2 regions of the Pseudomonas sp. S9 genome follow, and region 1 is predicted to be linked to the other one. Evidence: riboswitches for the same ligand, from Rfam matches in the RefSeq annotation. Region 1 holds a riboswitch; the other holds the start of a gene.
What was found. Region 1 has a riboswitch for manganese ahead of PSES9_RS0109415 (TMEM165/GDT1 family protein). Riboswitches for the same ligand answer to the same signal wherever they lie in the genome.

Region 1 (8,865 bases):
TCGTGAATACCCTTGAATATCTTCGAGAATGTCTCGCCGCTCTTGAAGTTAAGACGCGAATCGTCAGAGGTTTGCGAGAGGCCCCGACCGCCGTTATTGACGCCGATCAGGTCTTTGTCAGGACTTTCGGTAGACCAACTGGCACCCACGGAAAGTGATGAGTCGAATTGACCCTCAATTTCACCGATGTTGAAGGTCACACCAAATGCAGGTGTTGCAAGAGTAGAGGCGAGGCCGACTGCCAAAGGCAATTTCGCCAAACGCCACTGTGGACTTATTTTTATTGTCATCGACACAACTCCATGGTGTTTTATTTTTATTTATGGCTCGACTATATCCAGCAGGTAGTACGGATAGATCCCTCGAAAGTGTGATTTGTAGATCAGCAACCACTCTGGCTCAACGGTTTCAATGTCCATGACAATGTGCCGTCAGAGCAAGAATGGCTGTAAAACAGCAATTAGCAAGCCAAACGCTTGTTTGACTGATCAGTCACATTCAATCCTTCGACTGACACTGGCTAAAGCGTCGACAAAAACTCACTTCCAGCCTCCTGCCATTGAGCGATATCCACGCGAATTCGTTTCTTATCCAGCTTGCCGACACTGGTCTTGGGAATTTCAGTAACAAGCGCAATTTGCGTTGGGATTGCCCACTTATTTATGTGGCCTTGCTCAACATAGGGTTTGAGATGTTCCTTGAGCCCCTTGGCATCCAACTGCTGGCCTTCATGCAACACCAACAATGCAAAGGGCCGCTCTCCCCACTGCGGGTCAGCCACGCCCACCACGGCCACTTCACGCACTGCGCTACAGCGGCTGATGAGGTCTTCAAGCGCCAGTGAAGACAACCACTCGCCGCCGGTTTTAATCACATCCTTGATGCGGTCGCGGATATCAATAACCCCCATGCCATCGATAGTGGCAACGTCCCCGGTGTGCATCCAGCCGTGCTCCCACAACTCCTCCCCCTTCTCCGGCTCACGGAAATAACCTTGGGTCAGCCAGGGTGAGCGCAACACCAGCTCGCCCTGGGTTTCGCCATCAGATGGGAGAATCTTGCCTGCGCCATCCATGATGACCGCTTCCACCATGGGCACTGGAACGCCGGCCTTGATACGGTAGGTGATGCGCTCGTCTTCGCTGCCCGCTTGTAATTCGGCATTGAGATAGCCACAGGAAATCAGCGGGCAGGTCTCCGACATACCGTATGCAGCAGTCAACTGGATACCCGTCGCTTTGGCAGCATCATAGACCGCACGATTAAGCGAACTGCCGCCGATGATCATCTTCATACCGCCAAAATCATGGCCCTTGGCGCCAGGACTGTTGAGCAGCATTTGCAAAATGGTCGGAACACAGTGGGAGAAGGTGACCTTTTCCTCACGAATCAACTTGCACAACAACTCAGGTTCGTAACGACCTGGGTAAACCTGCTTGATCCCGAGCATGGTCGCCACATAGGGAATACCCCATGCGTGTACGTGAAACATCGGGGTGATGGGCATGTACACATCACTGTTACCGAGCAGGCGGATACTGTCGAGGGAGCCAACCGTGGTGCCCAATGCCAGGGTGTGCAGCACCAGTTGGCGGTGGGTGAAGTACACCCCTTTTGGATTCCCCGTGGTGCCCGTCGTATAGAAGGTGGTCGCCACCGAGTTTTCATCAAAGTCGGCAAAATCGTAATGCGCGCTGGCGTTGGCGAGCAATTGCTCGTATTCACCGACACAACCAGGAAGATTGGAGGTTTTAGTCTCGGTATCCGTCAGCAACAGCGTCTTTTCAACCGTAGTGAGCTGACTTGCCAGGCCGTTATAAAGCTCGACGAACTCGGTATTGACCAGAACAAACTTATCCTCGGCGTGGTTCATGGTGTAGAGGATTTGCTCGGCGGACAGACGGATATTAATGGTATGCAGTACAGCCCCGATCATCGGCACCGCAAACATGCATTCCAGATAACGATGGCTGTCCCAATCCATCACCGCGACCGTATCACCGGCCTTGACCCCGGCCTCGCTCAGCACATTGGCAAGGCGTGCGATACGTTCGTTGAGTGTCTTGTAGTCGTAGCGAACCTTGTCGCGATAAACGATTTCTCGGGTCTTCTCATAGCGACCGCCTGAAAGCAACAAGCGCTTGATCAATAACGGCGATTGATGAGCGTTAGCCGCGGGGGGAATTATCCGGGTTTGCAACATTTGGCACCTGTCTACAGTCGGTCGTTAAAGTTGATACGACTCTAGATACCTGCTGCTGGCAGCAAATCAGCCAAAAGAATGATTTGCGACGTGACTCTTTGGTCGATATTGGTCACCGGATACAATCCTTCCACAAACCGGTCACTATTAGTCACCGAAACAGCTTGCAGTTCTTACATTAGAGGTAACCACCATGCCTGACATCGTTATCGTGAGCGGCGCTCGCACCCCAATGGGCGGCTTTCAGGGCAGCCTGGCGAGTATTAGTGCGGTCGAACTTGGCGCAACCGCTATTCGTGAAGCGGTCAACCGTGCGGGCATTGCCCCGGCCGATGTGGAAGAAGTGATCATGGGTTGCGTGCTCCCTGCCGGTCTCAAGCAAGGCCCTGCCCGCCAAGCATCGTTGAATGCCGGACTGCCGAGTGCAACCGGCTGCACCACTATCAACAAGCTCTGTGGCTCGGGCATGAAGGCAGTGATGCTCGCCCATGACTTGCTCAAAGCGGGTACGAATAAAGTCATGGTCGCTGGCGGAATGGAGAGCATGTCCAACGCACCCTATGTCCTTGAAAAAGCCCGCAACGGCTTGCGCATGGGCCACGGGGAGATCAAGGACCATATGTTCCTCGATGGACTGGAAGATGCAACCACGGGCCGGCTGATGGGTTCTTTTGCCCAGGAAACCGCAGATACCCACGCCATTACCCGTGAAGAAATGGATGCCTACGCCATTGAGTCGCTCAAACGTGCCCAGGCGGCCATCAATAATGGCTCGCTCGATGCAGAAATAGTCCCGGTGACCGTCAGCAGCCGCAAAGGCGATATCGTGGTAAAAGATGATGAGCAGCCGCATAACGCCAACCTGGATAAGATCCCTGGCCTGCGTCCTGCATTCAGAAAAGACGGCACCATCACCGCCGCCAATGCCAGTTCCATCTCCGACGGAGCCTCTGCACTGGTCATGATGACGGCGGAAGAAGCAGCCGGGCGTGGCCTCAAGCCGCTGGCTAAAATCGTCGGCCATGCCACGCAAAGCCAAGCGCCAAGCGAGTTCACCCTGGCGCCGGTTGGTGCAATGACCAACCTGTTCAATAAAACCGGCTGGACCAAGGATCAGGTTGACCTGTTTGAGATCAACGAAGCCTTTGCCATGGTCACCATGCTGGCAATGCGTGAACACAATCTCGATCACGCCAAGGTCAATATCTATGGCGGTGCTTGCGCCCAGGGCCATCCCGTGGGTTCTACCGGTTCGCGGATTATCCTGACACTGATCAATGCACTGAAGAACACAGGCGGCAAGCGTGGCGTTGCGGCACTCTGTATTGGTGGTGGCGAGGCCACGGCTGTTGCGGTTGAACTGCTGTAACCTCAATCGCAGCCAGGTGGACAGTGCTGTGCTGTCTACCTGGCAATAAACGCGATCCAACTGTCCGCAACAGGCCAATACGCCTGTGCAACCCGCCTCTCAAGTGGGCTGGCTAGCGCCTAGCGCAGCGAAGTAAACGCCAGCTTGATTCCCAGGCCCACCAGAACCACGCCCATCAGGCGGTCAAACCAGTGCCCCAATCGGGCGAAGCCAGCCCGCACACGCTGCTGGCTGAAAAGCATGGCCACCAAACAGAACCATAATGCAGTTGCAGCCGCCAGGTACACGCCGTAGCCAGCCTGCACCAGCAGCGGTGTATGCGGGTTGATCACGACGGTAAACAGCGACAGGAAGAACAAGGTGGCTTTCGGGTTGAGTCCGTTGGTCACAAACCCTGTTACGAAGGCGCCGCGCGCGCTGCGCTCACCAGCCGGTTTATCCAGATCGAGGCTCGCCGGATCTGCCGGTTTAGCACGCAGTGCCTTGATGCCGATATACAGCAGATAAGCTGCCGCCAGCCACTTCAAGGCGTTAAAGAGTACGATCGATTGCGATACGATCAGGCCAATGCCGAGCAACGAATAAGCTACGTGGACAAAAATACCAACGCCCACACCCAAGGCAGTGTAAATCCCTGCTCGCCGCCCAAAGCCAACGCTCTCGCGCACGACAATTGCAAAATCCGGCCCCGGGCTGGCAACGGCCAGTAGATGAATCAGTGCTACGGTAAAAAACTCGGCCCAATACATGGCAGTCTTAGTTCCCATGAGTCTGTTAATCTCGCAAGACTACGCCCTTTCTACCCGCCAGATAAAGGTACAGCTGATGAGCAACAGTCACCTCGCAGTATTTCTCGACCACAGTTCTCTTGACCTCGGCGACCTCGATATGGCGCCTTTGCAACAGGCCTTTGGCGAGATCCGCGTGCATGATCGCACTACGCCGCAACAGATCATTGAACGCTTGCAGGGTGCCCAGGTCGCCATCATCAACAAGACCGTCATCAACGCTGAAACATTGGCTGCCTGCCCTGACCTCAAGTTAATTCTGATCTCTGCCACCGGTACCAATAACGTCGACCTGAAGGCCGCGCGCGAGCACGGAGTCACCGTGTGCAACTGCCAAGGCTACGGCACGCCTTCAGTCGCGCAACACGCCCTGATGCTCTTACTGGCCATGGCGACTCGACTTCCCGACTATCAACGCGATGTTGCGGCAGGCCTGTGGCAGAAATCTTCACAGTTCTGCCTGCTGGACTATCCGATCGTCGAACTCGAAGGCAAGACCCTTGGCGTACTCGGCCACGGCGAACTGGGCGGTGCCGTGGCCAAACTGGCAGAGGCCTTTGGCATGCGTATTCTGATTGGGCAGATTCCTGGTCGCCCGGCCCGCCCTGATCGCCTGCCACTGGCCGAACTGCTGCCCCAGGTTGATGCGCTGACCCTGCACTGCCCGCTCAATGCCGATACTGAAAACATGCTCGGCGCCGAACAACTCAAATTGATGAAGCCAACCGCTTATATCATCAACACCGCACGTGGCGGCCTGATCAATGAACAAGCCCTGGCTGACACCTTGCGCAGCGGTCACCTGGGTGGCGCGGCCACCGATGTCCTGACCCAGGAGCCGCCCAGCGGCGATAACCCATTACTGGCAGGAGACATTCCACGCCTGATTATCACCCCGCACAGCGCCTGGGGTAGCAAAGAGGCACGCCAGCGTATCGTGGTACAGATGGCAGAAAATGCTCAGGCATTTTTCAGCGGTGCAGCGCGCCGCGTAGTCAGCTAAGCTGCGCGCCTTTTACACCGAGGAGCGACCATGGACCCGCGAAGTGAAGTATTGCTGCGACAGGCACAGTTGTTTGCTGGCCCACTGCTCTTGGCGGGACTGCCCAGCGATGACCTGCTCGGGCATTTACCCAATGCCCGGAGTTGGAGTTGGCACGCAGGTGACCATGGTTTGCTTGAATCACGTTTTGCCGGGCGCAATCACTTTGGTGTCACCCCTGCGCCAGTAGCAGCACCAGCAGCGGTGCTGTTCCTGCCCAAGTCCCGTGACCTGACCGAATACCTGCTCAGTGCCCTGGCGGCTCAACTGGCTGGCGGCGATTTATTTCTGGTCGGCGAAAAGCGTGCCGGCATTGAACGCGCAGCCAAGCAAATGGCGGCGTTCGGCAAACCACGAAAACTCGACAGCGCGCGTCATTGCCAGCTCTGGCAAGTCCGAGTCGATAACGTGCCACCCGCCCCCGACCTGGAGGCACTGGCGCAGTACTACAGCCTGCAACTGGCAGATGGCCCATTAACAGTCGCCAGCTTGCCCGGCGTGTTCAGCCACGGCCGCCTGGATGTGGGCAGCCAGTTGCTACTCCAACACCTGGATGGCCTGCAACCGGGGCATATGCTCGATTTTGGCTGTGGCGCCGGGGTACTCGGCTCAGCCCTGAAACGCCGTTATCCAGACAGCCGGATCAGCATGCTGGATGTCGATGCCTTTGCCGTTGCCAGTAGCCGCCTGACCCTGGCGCACAACAACCTGGAGGCCGAGGTTATTTGCGGCGACGGAATCGATGCCGCCCCCTTTGGGTTGAGCACCATCCTCAGTAATCCGCCGTTTCACCAAGGTGTGCACACCCATTACCAGGCCAGTGAAAACCTGCTGCGCCAGGCTGCCAGACACCTTGACGCCAATGGTCAGCTACGCCTGGTCGCGAACAGTTTCCTGAAGTACCCACCCCTGATCGAACAACACCTGGGCGCTTGCACAATCCTGGATGAAGCCAAGGGGTTTCGTATCTACGACGCACGAAAAAAATGACGCGCGGCCTCCCCGAGGCCCATCCATTGCCAGTTGTGAATCGGCTTTACGAGCGACAGAAACAGCTCCGCTAAAGTCGGGCACGCCAAACCGATAGGTCCCATAAGCGTCTTTAGCAGTGCTTCGGCAGGCGCCGTTGTTTTTCACATCCTTCTCTGGCAGAATCCCCGCCGTCCTAGGGGAGTAGTCTCCCGCAAGCCCTGCCCAGCAGCGCGTTTGCCCGGCGCTCGTCAACATACTTGGCCAACAGGCCATGGCGAGTGCGACCCAGGCCCAAGCGGCCAGCGGTTTGACAAGACCTATGACACGCACACCTTACCCGGGGCGGGGAGGTCGTACGTGTCATAGCCGTTTTGACCCGCCCCTTAGGAAGCTTGATGCTTGAATCCCTAACCGTCCCTACCCTGATCGTCGCCCTGGCTGAAATCGGCGATAAGACACAACTGCTCGCGCTATTGCTGGCGGCACGTTTTCGTAAACCCTGGCCAATTATCGCAGGCATCATAGTCGCCACCCTGGCCAATCACTTTGTCGCCGGAGCCGTAGGCAACTGGGTAGCCGGGCTTTTCTCCCCCGCGACGCTCAGTTGGGTGCTTGCCGTCTCGTTTATCGCCGTACCCTTGTGGACCCTGGTGCCGGACAAGGTCGATGACGACGAAGCCTCTAGCCTCAAGCGCTATGGTCCTTTCCTGACGACTCTGATCGCTTTTTTCCTGGCCGAAATGGGTGACAAGACCCAAGTCGCGACCGTGATGCTGGCAGCGCAGTACCCTCATTTGACCCTGGTGGTGATCGGCACCACATTGGGCATGTTGGTAGCTAACGTACCCGTGGTATTGGTGGGTAACTTTGCTGCTGAACGCCTGCCTCTGACTTTGATTCGTCGCCTGGCGGCAAGCGCCTTTGCGGTTCTGGCGCTGTACGCGGCCTACCAGGCACTGAAACTCAGCGGCTATCTATAATCGCACCTTGGGCAATAGATCCGGGTGGTGCTGCTACCGAAGACAGCCAGCCGCACCACCTGAACCAGCGCAGTTATTTATCGATATAGCCATTGTCTCGAAACCACTGGATAGCGCGCAGCAACGTCTTATCCAGTGACTGCTCGGCGACAAAACCCAGCTCTTCACGGGCCTTGGTGCCATCGAGAAACTGTCCCCCAGCCATCACCGCGATTGTGGTGTCATTGAGTAACGGCAGCCTACCCGTCAGCCGATATCCAACACGCCCCAAGGCAGCAATAACCCGCACAACTCTCAACGACACAGGCTTGGGTTCCGGTACGCCCAATTGCCGGGCAATTTTCGCGCTAAGCTCGGACAGCATGATGTTTTCGCCGGTCAACAGATAACGCTCGCCAAAGCGCCCCTTCTCCAGCGCCAGCAAAAGCCCGCGCCCAGCCTCGGCCGCATCGATCACATTGCGCGCACCTTGCACATAGCGCGTCATTTGCCCCTTGGCGATGGCGGTGATCATGCGGCCCGTGCTTGGACCATAATCGTATTCGCCCAAGGTCATGGCCGGAATCGCCGTTATCACCGGCAGTCCGCTGCGAGCCTGCTCACGGGCTTGTTCATCAAGCGCCCATTTACTCAGTAGATAGCCGTTGCGCCAGCTCGGCATGGATGAGTAGAACAAGCCCTCATGTCCAGGCTCACCCTGAGGATGACGCGGCAAGGCGATTGCCGCGCCCGTGTAGACAATACGTGGCACCTCGGCAGCCAGGCACGCCGCATAGAAGTGACTGTTGAGGTCGAGTGCGCTCGATACGTCGTCCTGCCAGCGCCTGGGCCGAGTCGGATAATAGCCCGCACTAAAGATGACGCCGTCAATGCCCCTTAACGCCTGAGCCAGTGCCTCATGATCAAACAGATCGGCAACTCGATATTCGGGGTTCAGATAGGCAAGTCGCTCGATACGTGATGACGGCCGATGAATCAGCACCAACTCATGCCCAGCCGCACGAATGGCTCGTGCGGCGTGGTGGCCCAGTAAACCGGTAGAGCCAATGACTGCGTACTTCACAACATCACCTTCGCCGATAGAAAGCCCTGAGAAGCTAAGCGCTCGCAGGGCAATTTACCTCACAGGGTTAGTGCTTGGTCTGCTGATACAGCGGCATAACCTTCGGAATAGCTGCCTTCAGCGAGGCAATACGGCTATCTGATGAAGGGTGAGTACTCATGAACTCCGGTGGCGCGCCCTCACTGGCCTTGGCCATCTTGTTCCACAGGCTGACGGCTGCGTTCGGGTCGTAACCGGCCCGCGCGGCCAGTTCCAGACCAATCAAGTCCGCTTCGTTTTCATTTGAACGGCTATTGGGCAGCGTCATGCCATATTGCACGGCGTAGTCGGTAAGCCCCATGACATCCTGGCTCAGCCCCAGTAATGCACCTGCCCCCTGCTTGGCGATCTCTATGCCGTAGGCCTTGGACATGGCTTCACGCCCGTGCTCACGCAGGGCATGGGCAAT
Region 2 (8,865 bases), on a different contig from region 1:
AGCGAGCAACGCCTGAGCGCGGCGTACAAGCGGCCCTATTCAGGGCTGTATTTCCGTATTGATTTTGCCGACACAACCTGGCGTTCCCGTTCCCTGTGGGATAGCGAGTTGCAGCCGGGCGATAAGCCGGGGTTGCAGGAAGGTTTGAGCCAAGGCCCCCAGGATCAGCAGTTGTTGACCTATCGAGGCGACTATCAACGCTTCGGCCAGAAACTGGTCATCTACGTGGCCGAGGATTACACGCCCATTCTCAAAAGCGTCCGCAATGTCCAGGTCATAGGCCTTGGACTTGGGCTCGGCGCCTTGCTGCTGATCCTGATCCTGCAGCGCAGCATCGTTCGCCGGGCATTTGGGCCGCTGGAGAACACCCGCAAGCAGATTGCCCAATTGCAGCAAGGCCAGCTCAATGAATTGGACAGCCAGGTGCCGATTGAGCTGGAGCCGCTGGTCGAGCAAATCAACCATCTACTGGCGCATACCGAAGAAACGCTGCGCCGCTCACGCAATGCATTGGGCAACCTCGGTCATGCATTGAAAACACCGCTTGCGGTATTGGTGAACCTGTCATCGCGCAGCGAGCTTGAAGCCCATCCAGCGCTGCGCAAGAAGCTCGAAGAAGCACTTGAGCAAATCGAGCAGCGGTTGAGCCGTGAGCTGAATAAAGCCCGGCTTGCTGGCGAGGCATTGCCCGGTGCCCATTTTGATTGTGCTGCCGAGCTGCCCGGACTGTTCAGCACCCTGCAGATGATTCACAACCGCGGTTTACAGCTTGATTGGAATGCCCCGGCAGGATTGCGCCTGCCCTGGGATCGTGAAGACCTGCTCGAGCTGTTGGGTAACCTGCTGGATAACGCCTGTAAATGGGCTGATTCCAAGGTGCAGCTGCAGCTAAGCCAGGGCAGCGATGGTTATCGCCTGGTCATTGAGGATGACGGTCCAGGTATCAATGCCGAACGTCGCGAGGATGTACTCAACCGTGGCATTCGCCTTGACGAACAAGTCAGCGGCCATGGCTTAGGGCTGGGGATAGTGCGCGATATCGTTGATGCCTGGGGGGGCGATATTTCCCTGGGGGAAAGCTCACTGGGCGGCTTGAGCGTGTGCATACTGTTGCCGTCCCGGCGGTTGGTGATCAAGGCCAAGTAAGAAACGCTGCGCCTGTTGATCTGCAGTGATGCGGTTATCCGTGGTGTACGGATAACCGCCCACATCCAGCCTAGACGCGGAATTGATCCATCAGGCTTTGTTGCTGGTTGGCAAGGCGGTTGAGGTCCTGGCTGACCTGTGCGGATTCATCGGCCTGGCTGGTGATCGACTCGGTGACATCGCGGATGGAAGCCACGTTGCGATTGATCTCCTCAGCCACCGAGCTTTGCTCTTCAGCGGCGCTGGCAATCTGCAGGTTCATATCGGTAATGATGCTGACTGCCTCACTGATGCGCTGTAGGGCGGCAACGGCATGTTCGACCTGCTCGACGCTGCCCTGAGCCTGGCGGTGACTGCTGTTCATGGTGCTGACCACTTCACGGGTGCCGCTTTGCAGGCCTTCGATGACCTGGCGAATCTCCTCGACTGAATCCTGGGTGCGTTTGGCCAGGCTGCGCACTTCATCGGCAACCACGGCAAAGCCACGGCCTGCTTCACCGGCACGGGCCGCTTCAATCGCGGCATTGAGCGCCAACAGGTTGGTTTGCTCGGCGATGGAGCGAATCACTTCGAGTACCGAGCCGATCTGGTCACTGCTGGCAGCAAGCCCTTCGACTTCTTGCATGGCGACGCTCATCTCATTGGCGAGCAACTCAATGGATGAGGTGGTTTTGTCGATAACGCCGAGCCCATCGCGGGTCGCGTGGTCGGCACTGCGCGCCGCCTCGGCGGCTTGTGCTGCGTTTTGCGCGACATCGTGGGCGGTTGCACTCATTTCCTGGAATGCCGTTGCCACCTGGTCGACTTCACGGAACTGCTGTTGCATCCCCGCGCTGGTCTGGCTGGCAATCGATGCCGACTGGTCGGCGGTCGCCCGAGCGTCTACGACGCTGCGCTTCACCTCGGCGATGATCGGCTGCAGCTTGTCGAGAAAACGGTTGAACCAGCTTGCAAGCTCGCCGAGTTCATCCTCTTTGGTGTAGGCCAGGCGTTTGGTCAGATCGCCTTCACCGCTGGCAATGTCCTTGAGCATGGTCGAGACACCAATGATCGGACGCGTCACGCCGCGTGCGGTCAGCCACATCAGGAGCAAGCCGAGCACTGCCGCAACCAGACCAATGAGCAGAGCTACCGTGCTGTCTTGTGTGCTGCGTTCATCAAGCTGAGCTTGGAGTTTAAGGGCAGGGGCCAGCAAAACCTGTTCCGGTACCTGAATCATCACGCTCCAGGGTTTGGCTTCAGGGATCGGCTTGAATGGCTCGACCACACGTAGCATCTCTGCCTGGTGTAATGCGGCTGATTTCCCGACGCTGACCAGTGCCTGGATTTCGTTGCTTTGCTCGGGAAAGGCTTTGGCCAGCGACTTGCTGAGCATGCTGGCGTCCAGGCTGTGGCCGGCGATCAAGCCTGCCGGGCTGAATATACTGACGTGTGCCTGGCCGTCGTAAAGCTCGCTGCTGGCCTGGGTGCTCAACTGTTGAAGGCTGTCGAGACTGATATCAAGGCCGACCACGCCTATTACTTTGCCCTCGACTTGTAGCGGAAATGCAATGCTGGTCATCAACACTTGCTTGCCTGCAACATCATCGAAGTAAGGCTCCAGTACGCATGCCTGGGCAGTGTCGCGCGGGCAGGTGTACCAGGCGTTGTAAGGATCGCCGCTAGGGCCAGTCTCGGTTTTGTTGAGGTCTTCCTCTGGCAGGGTTTCCGACTCCAGCTGGCCTGGCGTGGACTGCGACCAGTACAAGGAAAACCGACCTTTTTCATTGCTACCCAACTCAGCCTGATCGGAGAACAACTCGTCTTTGCCGTCGAGGGCGTTGGGTTCGAATATCAGGTACAGGCCGAGAATCGCCGGGTTGGCTTCAAGGCTTGTACGTACCTGGCGGGTAAGGTCTTCACGCAGGTCAAAGGCATCGAGGAAGCGTTTCTCGGCTTGTTCGCGCAGGAACAAGATCTGCCGGGAAAACCCCTTGCCGTATTGATAGGAGTCCATGAAATAGCGCTGGATGCGGATTGCCTGCAGTTCCCCGCGCGATTTGAGACGTAGCTCGGCACTGTCTTTAAGCATCTCGCTGCTTGATGAGCTGACCAGGTCGGCACTCTGTTTTGCTTGATAAAGTGATGCACCTACCAACAAGGTCACAATCGCAACCAGGCATAGACCTGCCAGCAAAGTGATTTTGAGTTGGATTGAGAGCCGGTTGAACATCATGCAGTGTCCCTTGTGAAAACCTTTGATACCGGACTATCGGCTAGGTCCTTTATTTCTTTATAGGAAATTCACCTGGGTGACGGTTTTATTGCGTCTGGGCAGCGGGGGCGGGCAAAAATGGTTTTTCAAGTCTCGAAATAAGCTGTTCTGGTGTCGGGTGCACCTGTGAATAATAAAAAGCCCGGAGTTAACCGGGCTGTCATGGCTTGTTGTTACAGGTAGGCGGCTTACATTCCGTTGGTAAATGCTGCCTGGGTCATGTCGATGGACTCGCGGACAGGCTTGAGAGCCTGGGCGTATTTGCCGAGGATGTCGAGGCTGTAATCAATCCGTGCGCGTAAGCGTTGATCATCTTCGGACTGTGGCTCGGGCATGTTCAAAACCTGCTCGGCATGACGCACTATCAAGTGTTCAGGCAGATAGCACAGCCTGCAGTTCTTGTAGCTCGAAGCGCGCAGTTCACTGATTGGGGAACTGCCGCCAATGCCTGACGAAACCCCGACCAGCAACCCTGGCTTGTGTGCGAGTTCGGTTTTGCTGGCGTAGATAAAGAAGTTCTTTATCGCCGGGCAAGCCATGCCATTCCACTCGGGGGCGACGATGATAACGGCGTCAGCACTCTTGAGTTGCTCACTGTAAAGTCCCCAGGGACCATCATCTTCTGCAGGCCAAAGCGGCAGGGGCGCAAGACCCAGGTCGATGACCTGGCTTTGCGCTTCGCTGGTCAGGTTCATTTGCATCAGGCGCTTGCGAAGAAACCGCGCCACCTTTCCCGATTGACTGTTATTGCGACTCGAACCCGCGACAATTGCGATATTAAGCATGCATCACTCCCTGAGTAGAAAAACGCAGGCTAGCGAGTTAGTGGTCTGTACATCAAGTATGCAGGCGACAATTGCACTGGCTGATCAGGCCAAACCCTTGGTAATACTGATTTTTACCGCTTGAAATCGCCGATCAGGCGCCAGTCGGCAAGAAGTTTTGACAGCCCGGAGCGCATGGGGCAGAGTACCCGGCTTTTTTTGCGGATCGCCGAATCGAAGGCGTTTCCAGACCCATTATTTAGTCGAGCTCTAGGGAGCAATTGATGAACGCAGTCATAGCAGCGGTCGGCATCATGCTGGTCCTCAGTTTGTGCAGGGTGCACGTGGTGGTGGCGTTGATCGTCGGCGCATTGGCCGGTGGCATGATTGGCGGCCTTGGCCTCAATGGCTCGCTAGAGGCTTTCAATAACGGCCTGGGTGGCGGTGCCACCGTTGCCTTGTCTTACGCGCTGCTGGGCGCCTTTGCAGTGGCCATCGCCAAGTCAGGCATGGCCCATGCGCTTGCCGATAAAGCCGTGGCCCTGGTTGGTAACAAGGACCAAGGTGGCGCAACGGGGGCATTGAAGTGGTTGTTGATCGCCTTGCTGCTGTGCGTGGCGATTGCGTCGCAGAACGTGTTGCCGATTCACATTGCCTTTATCCCTCTGCTGGTGCCGCCGCTGCTCTATATCTTGAGCAAAATGCAGCTCGACCGGCGTCTGATTGCCTGCGTGCTGACCTTTGGCCTGGTCACGCCCTATATGTTCTTGCCGGTTGGTTTTGGCGGGATTTTCCTCAATGAAATCCTGTTGGCAAACGTTGCCAAGGCTGGGGTTGATGTCACTGGTATCAGTGTGACCCATGCCATGGTGTTGCCTGCCCTGGGGATGTTCTGTGGCTTTTTGGTCGCGGTGCTGTTCAGCTACAGCAAAAAACGTGTGTACGACCTTGAGAAGATCGAACAGGTCGAGAGTGTCGAGGTTAAATACAACCCGCGCAGCCTGCTGGTGGCCGCGGTGGCTGTGGCCGTGGCCTTTGTCGTACAGCTCTGGCTGGACTCGATGATCATCGGTGCGCTGGCCGGTTTCGTGGTGTTTTCGGTATCTGGCGTGGTGCGTTGGAAAGAGGCCGACGGCCTGTTTACCGAAGGTATGAAGATGATGGCCATGATCGGTTTCATCATGATTGCCGCCGCCGGTTTTGCCGAGGTGATGAAGGCCACTGGTGACGTCAAGCACCTGGTTGACGATGCCGCAGCACTAATCGGCAATAACAAGGGTGTGGGCGCATTGCTGATGCTCCTGGTCGGCTTGCTGGTTACCCTGGGGATCGGCTCATCGTTTTCGACCGTGCCGATTATCGCCGCGATCTTCGTGCCGCTGGGCCTGCAACTGGGCTTTAGCCCGCTGGCGATTGTCAGCATCGTTGGTACTGCCGGTGCCTTGGGCGATGCAGGTTCACCAGCATCCGATTCAACCCTGGGGCCGACCTCGGGCTTGAACGTCGACGGCCAGCACAACCATATCTGGGACAGCGTTGTTCCAACATTCCTGCACTACAACATTCCCTTGCTGGTATTCGGCTGGATTGCGGCGATGGTGTTGTGATGCATTGTCCAGCAGTCGGCTTGTAAGATGAATTAGCGCGGCGCCCAAGCAATTGGCCGCCGCGTTTTTATATCGGTTTGCGGCACCCGTTCCAGGTTCAACAGCCCAACTCACCAGCAGCCGGTTGGGGGTTGAGCGTGGTCATTTTCTCCCCAGGCGGCTATAGTGGCATTCCTTGTTGGGGAGTAGCCTGCTCTTGACCTGTGGTCGTAGAGCGTTCGTATCAACATTCTCGGCAGCATGCCGTGGTACGAACACCTTCTGGTTGGCGAGACCAGCGATGCATCCATGCCTGAAGTCGGGCGTGTGGTTGCGTCGTTGTCTCATAGCCCGACTGGACTCTAACCGTGAATCCCATTTCCTTGTTTTTTCTTGCCATGGCCATGTCAACGGACGCTTTTGCAGCGGCCCTTGGTAAAGGCGCAAGCCTGCATAACCCGCGTTTAAGCGAAGCCCTGCGTACAGGCCTGATCTTTGGTGTGATCGAGGCAATAACCCCAGTCATTGGCTGGAGCATTGGCCAGGTTGCCAGCCAATACGTTGAGCGCTGGGATCACTGGATTGCCTTCACCTTGCTCTTGGTGCTGGGCCTGCACATGATCTACAACGGTCTCCATCACGATGACGAATCGCTCGAAAAGCCTAGCCAGCATTCATTCCTGATCCTGGCAGTGACCGCCTTTGCCACCAGCATCGACGCCTTGGCTGTCGGCGTGGGCCTGGCATTTATCGATGTGAATATCTGGGTGGCGGCAGCCTCTATCGGTCTTGCCACGACGGTAATGGTCACTATTGGCGTGATGCTTGGCCGTGTGCTCGGCAATGCAGTTGGCAAGCGTGCGGAAATGATTGGTGGCGTTGTGCTTGTGTTGATCGGCGCTGCGATTCTTTACGAGCATCTGACGGTGTAATCAGGGCGTAAACAAAAATGGAGACCAAAGGGTCTCCATTTTTGTACAGCAGTACAGGCCTAGCCGATGCTGAACTTCGCCAGCAACACAAGCAACGGCTGCGGGTAAACACCGAGGAAGAATGCCAGGAAGGCAACCACCATCAGCATCACGCCGCCGGCACGCTGGCCCCAGTCGAATGGCGCATCGTGGCGATGCAGGTTTGGTTCGACAAGGAACAGGGTGACCATGACCCGCAGGTAATAGAACACGCCAATCGCGCTGCCGAGCACCAGTGCACCGAGCAGCCACCATTGCTGCGATTCGACACCGACACCGATGATGTAGAACTTGCCGATAAAGCCTGCGGTGAGCGGAATACCGGCCAGCGAGAGCATCATCACCGTAAGGACCGCGGTCAGGTAGGGGCGGCGCCAGAACAGGCCACGGTACTCGTACAGAGCGTCTGCATCGCGGCCTTTGTAGGGCGTCGACATCAGGGTGATAACACCGAAGGCGCCGAGGGTGGTCAGCACATACATGGCCAGGTAGACCGCCACCGCTTCAATTGCCAGGCCATTGCTGGCAATCAGGGCGATCAGCAAATAACCGAAGTGAGCGATGGATGAATAACCGAGCAGTCGCTTGATGTTGTTTTGCAGAAGCGCCAGCAGGTTACCGAAGAGTATCGACGCGATGGCGAGAACCGTCAGCAACTCTGTCAGCCAGCCGCCACTTGCAGCGGGCGAAACCTCGTAGAGGCGCAACAGCACGGCGAACACCGCCACCTTGCTCGCGGTAGCCAAGAAGGCTGCGACAGGAGCAGGAGCGCCCTCATAGACGTCTGCTGTCCACAGGTGGAAAGGCACCAGTGACAATTTGAAGGCCAGGCCGACCAGCATCATGCCAAAGCCGACTTCGACCAACAGGCTGGGTGCGCCACCGGCCACCGCTTGACCGATACCGGCAAAGCTCATGCTGCCAGACTCGGCATAGAGCAGCGCCATGCCGAACAAGAGGAAGGCCGAGCCTGCCGCCGAGAGCACCATATATTTAATGCCGGCTTCAAGTGAGCGCTTGTTGAAGAAGGCATAGGCGATCATCCCGTAACTTGGTACGGACAACAGTTCAAGGCCAATAAACAGCCCCGCCAGGTGCTGGGCGCTGACCAGGACCAGGCCACCAGCCGCGCTGAGCAGTATCAGCAAGTACAGCTCTTCGCGGTTTCCGGGATAGCCCTTGCCGGATTCACCGCCCAGGTAGGCATGAATCAAGGTCACGCAGGCCAGGGTCGATGCCAGCACCAGTACCATGTAGAAACAGGCGAACTTGTCCACCATCAACAGCGGTGTTACCTGTAATGGCGCAACGCTGGTGGCGGCAAACACTGAAAGCAGTGCCAGGTTCAGGCCAATGACCGAAAGGCCAAAGGTCATGGCGTGATTGCGCTTCCAGGCAATCCCCAGCATTACCGCGACAATAGTCAGGCTGGTGATCAGCAGTGGCAGCAGGGCGAGTAGATGTTGAGTCGTGAAGTCCATAAAACTGCTTACCGAGCCTGATCAAGTTGATTAAACGCGCTGCTCATCCACTGCACTACACCGTGGGTGCTGGCGGCGGAGGTGTCGAGCACCGGCTGCGGGTAAACGCCGAGCAATACCAGCAGGCCTGCAAGACCCAGAACCATGGTCAGCTCGCGTGCTTTCAAGCCGAGCAAGGGCTCATCTGATTTGCTCGGGCCAAAGTAGGCGCGGTGAATCATGATCAGCGAGTAGACCGAGCCAAACACCAGGCCGGTCGCTGCGATCGAGGTGACCCATGGGGCACCGGGGAAGCTACCAATGAGAATCAGGAACTCGCCGACGAAATTCCCCGTGCCGGGCATGCCCAATGCTGCAGCGGCAAAGAACAGGCTGATTGCCGGGAGCCAAGGCATGCGCCCCCAGATACCGCCCATTTGACGCATATCGCGGGTGCCCAGGCGCTCGTACAACTGACCGCAGAGGATGAACAATGCGGCAGCTGAAAGACCGTGGGCCATCATCTGCACCACGGCGCCTTGCATGGCGATCTCACTGCCCGAATAGATGGCGATCAGTACAAAGCCCATGTGCGAAACGCTGGAGTAGGCGATCAAGCGCTTGATATCCGTCTGGGCAAAGGACAGCAGTGCGCCGTAGATAATCGCAAATACGCCCAGATAC

Region 2: it holds a riboswitch for manganese, as region 1 does, so the genes downstream of both, mntP (manganese efflux pump MntP) here and PSES9_RS0109415 (TMEM165/GDT1 family protein) in region 1, are expected to answer to the same signal.

The regions. Positions count from the first base shown of each region.
Region 1 is NZ_AFFX01000004.1:82,400-91,264, reverse strand. It holds gene PSES9_RS0109450 (DUF1302 domain-containing protein) at 1-290, opposite strand, end outside; gene PSES9_RS0109440 (fatty acid--CoA ligase) at 521-2,203, opposite strand; gene PSES9_RS0109435 (acetyl-CoA C-acyltransferase) at 2,397-3,572, shown strand; gene PSES9_RS0109430 (LysE family translocator) at 3,692-4,321, opposite strand; gene PSES9_RS0109425 (2-hydroxyacid dehydrogenase) at 4,398-5,363, shown strand; gene PSES9_RS0109420 (class I SAM-dependent methyltransferase) at 5,394-6,392, shown strand; yybP-ykoY riboswitch at 6,559-6,755, shown strand; gene PSES9_RS0109415 (TMEM165/GDT1 family protein) at 6,770-7,354, shown strand; gene PSES9_RS0109410 (NAD-dependent epimerase/dehydratase family protein) at 7,428-8,417, opposite strand; gene PSES9_RS0109405 (M48 family metallopeptidase) at 8,485-8,865, opposite strand, start outside.
Region 2 is NZ_AFFX01000001.1:671,650-680,514, forward strand. It holds gene PSES9_RS0103100 (sensor histidine kinase) at 1-1,146, shown strand, start outside; partial or broken gene PSES9_RS25625 (methyl-accepting chemotaxis protein) at 1,217-1,732, opposite strand; partial or broken gene PSES9_RS25630 (PDC sensor domain-containing protein) at 2,123-3,361, opposite strand; gene PSES9_RS0103110 (NADPH-dependent FMN reductase) at 3,589-4,185, opposite strand; gene PSES9_RS0103115 (Na+/H+ antiporter family protein) at 4,449-5,771, shown strand; yybP-ykoY riboswitch at 5,945-6,111, shown strand; gene mntP (manganese efflux pump MntP) at 6,119-6,682, shown strand; gene nuoN (NADH-quinone oxidoreductase subunit NuoN) at 6,742-8,202, opposite strand; gene nuoM (NADH-quinone oxidoreductase subunit M) at 8,211-8,865, opposite strand, start outside.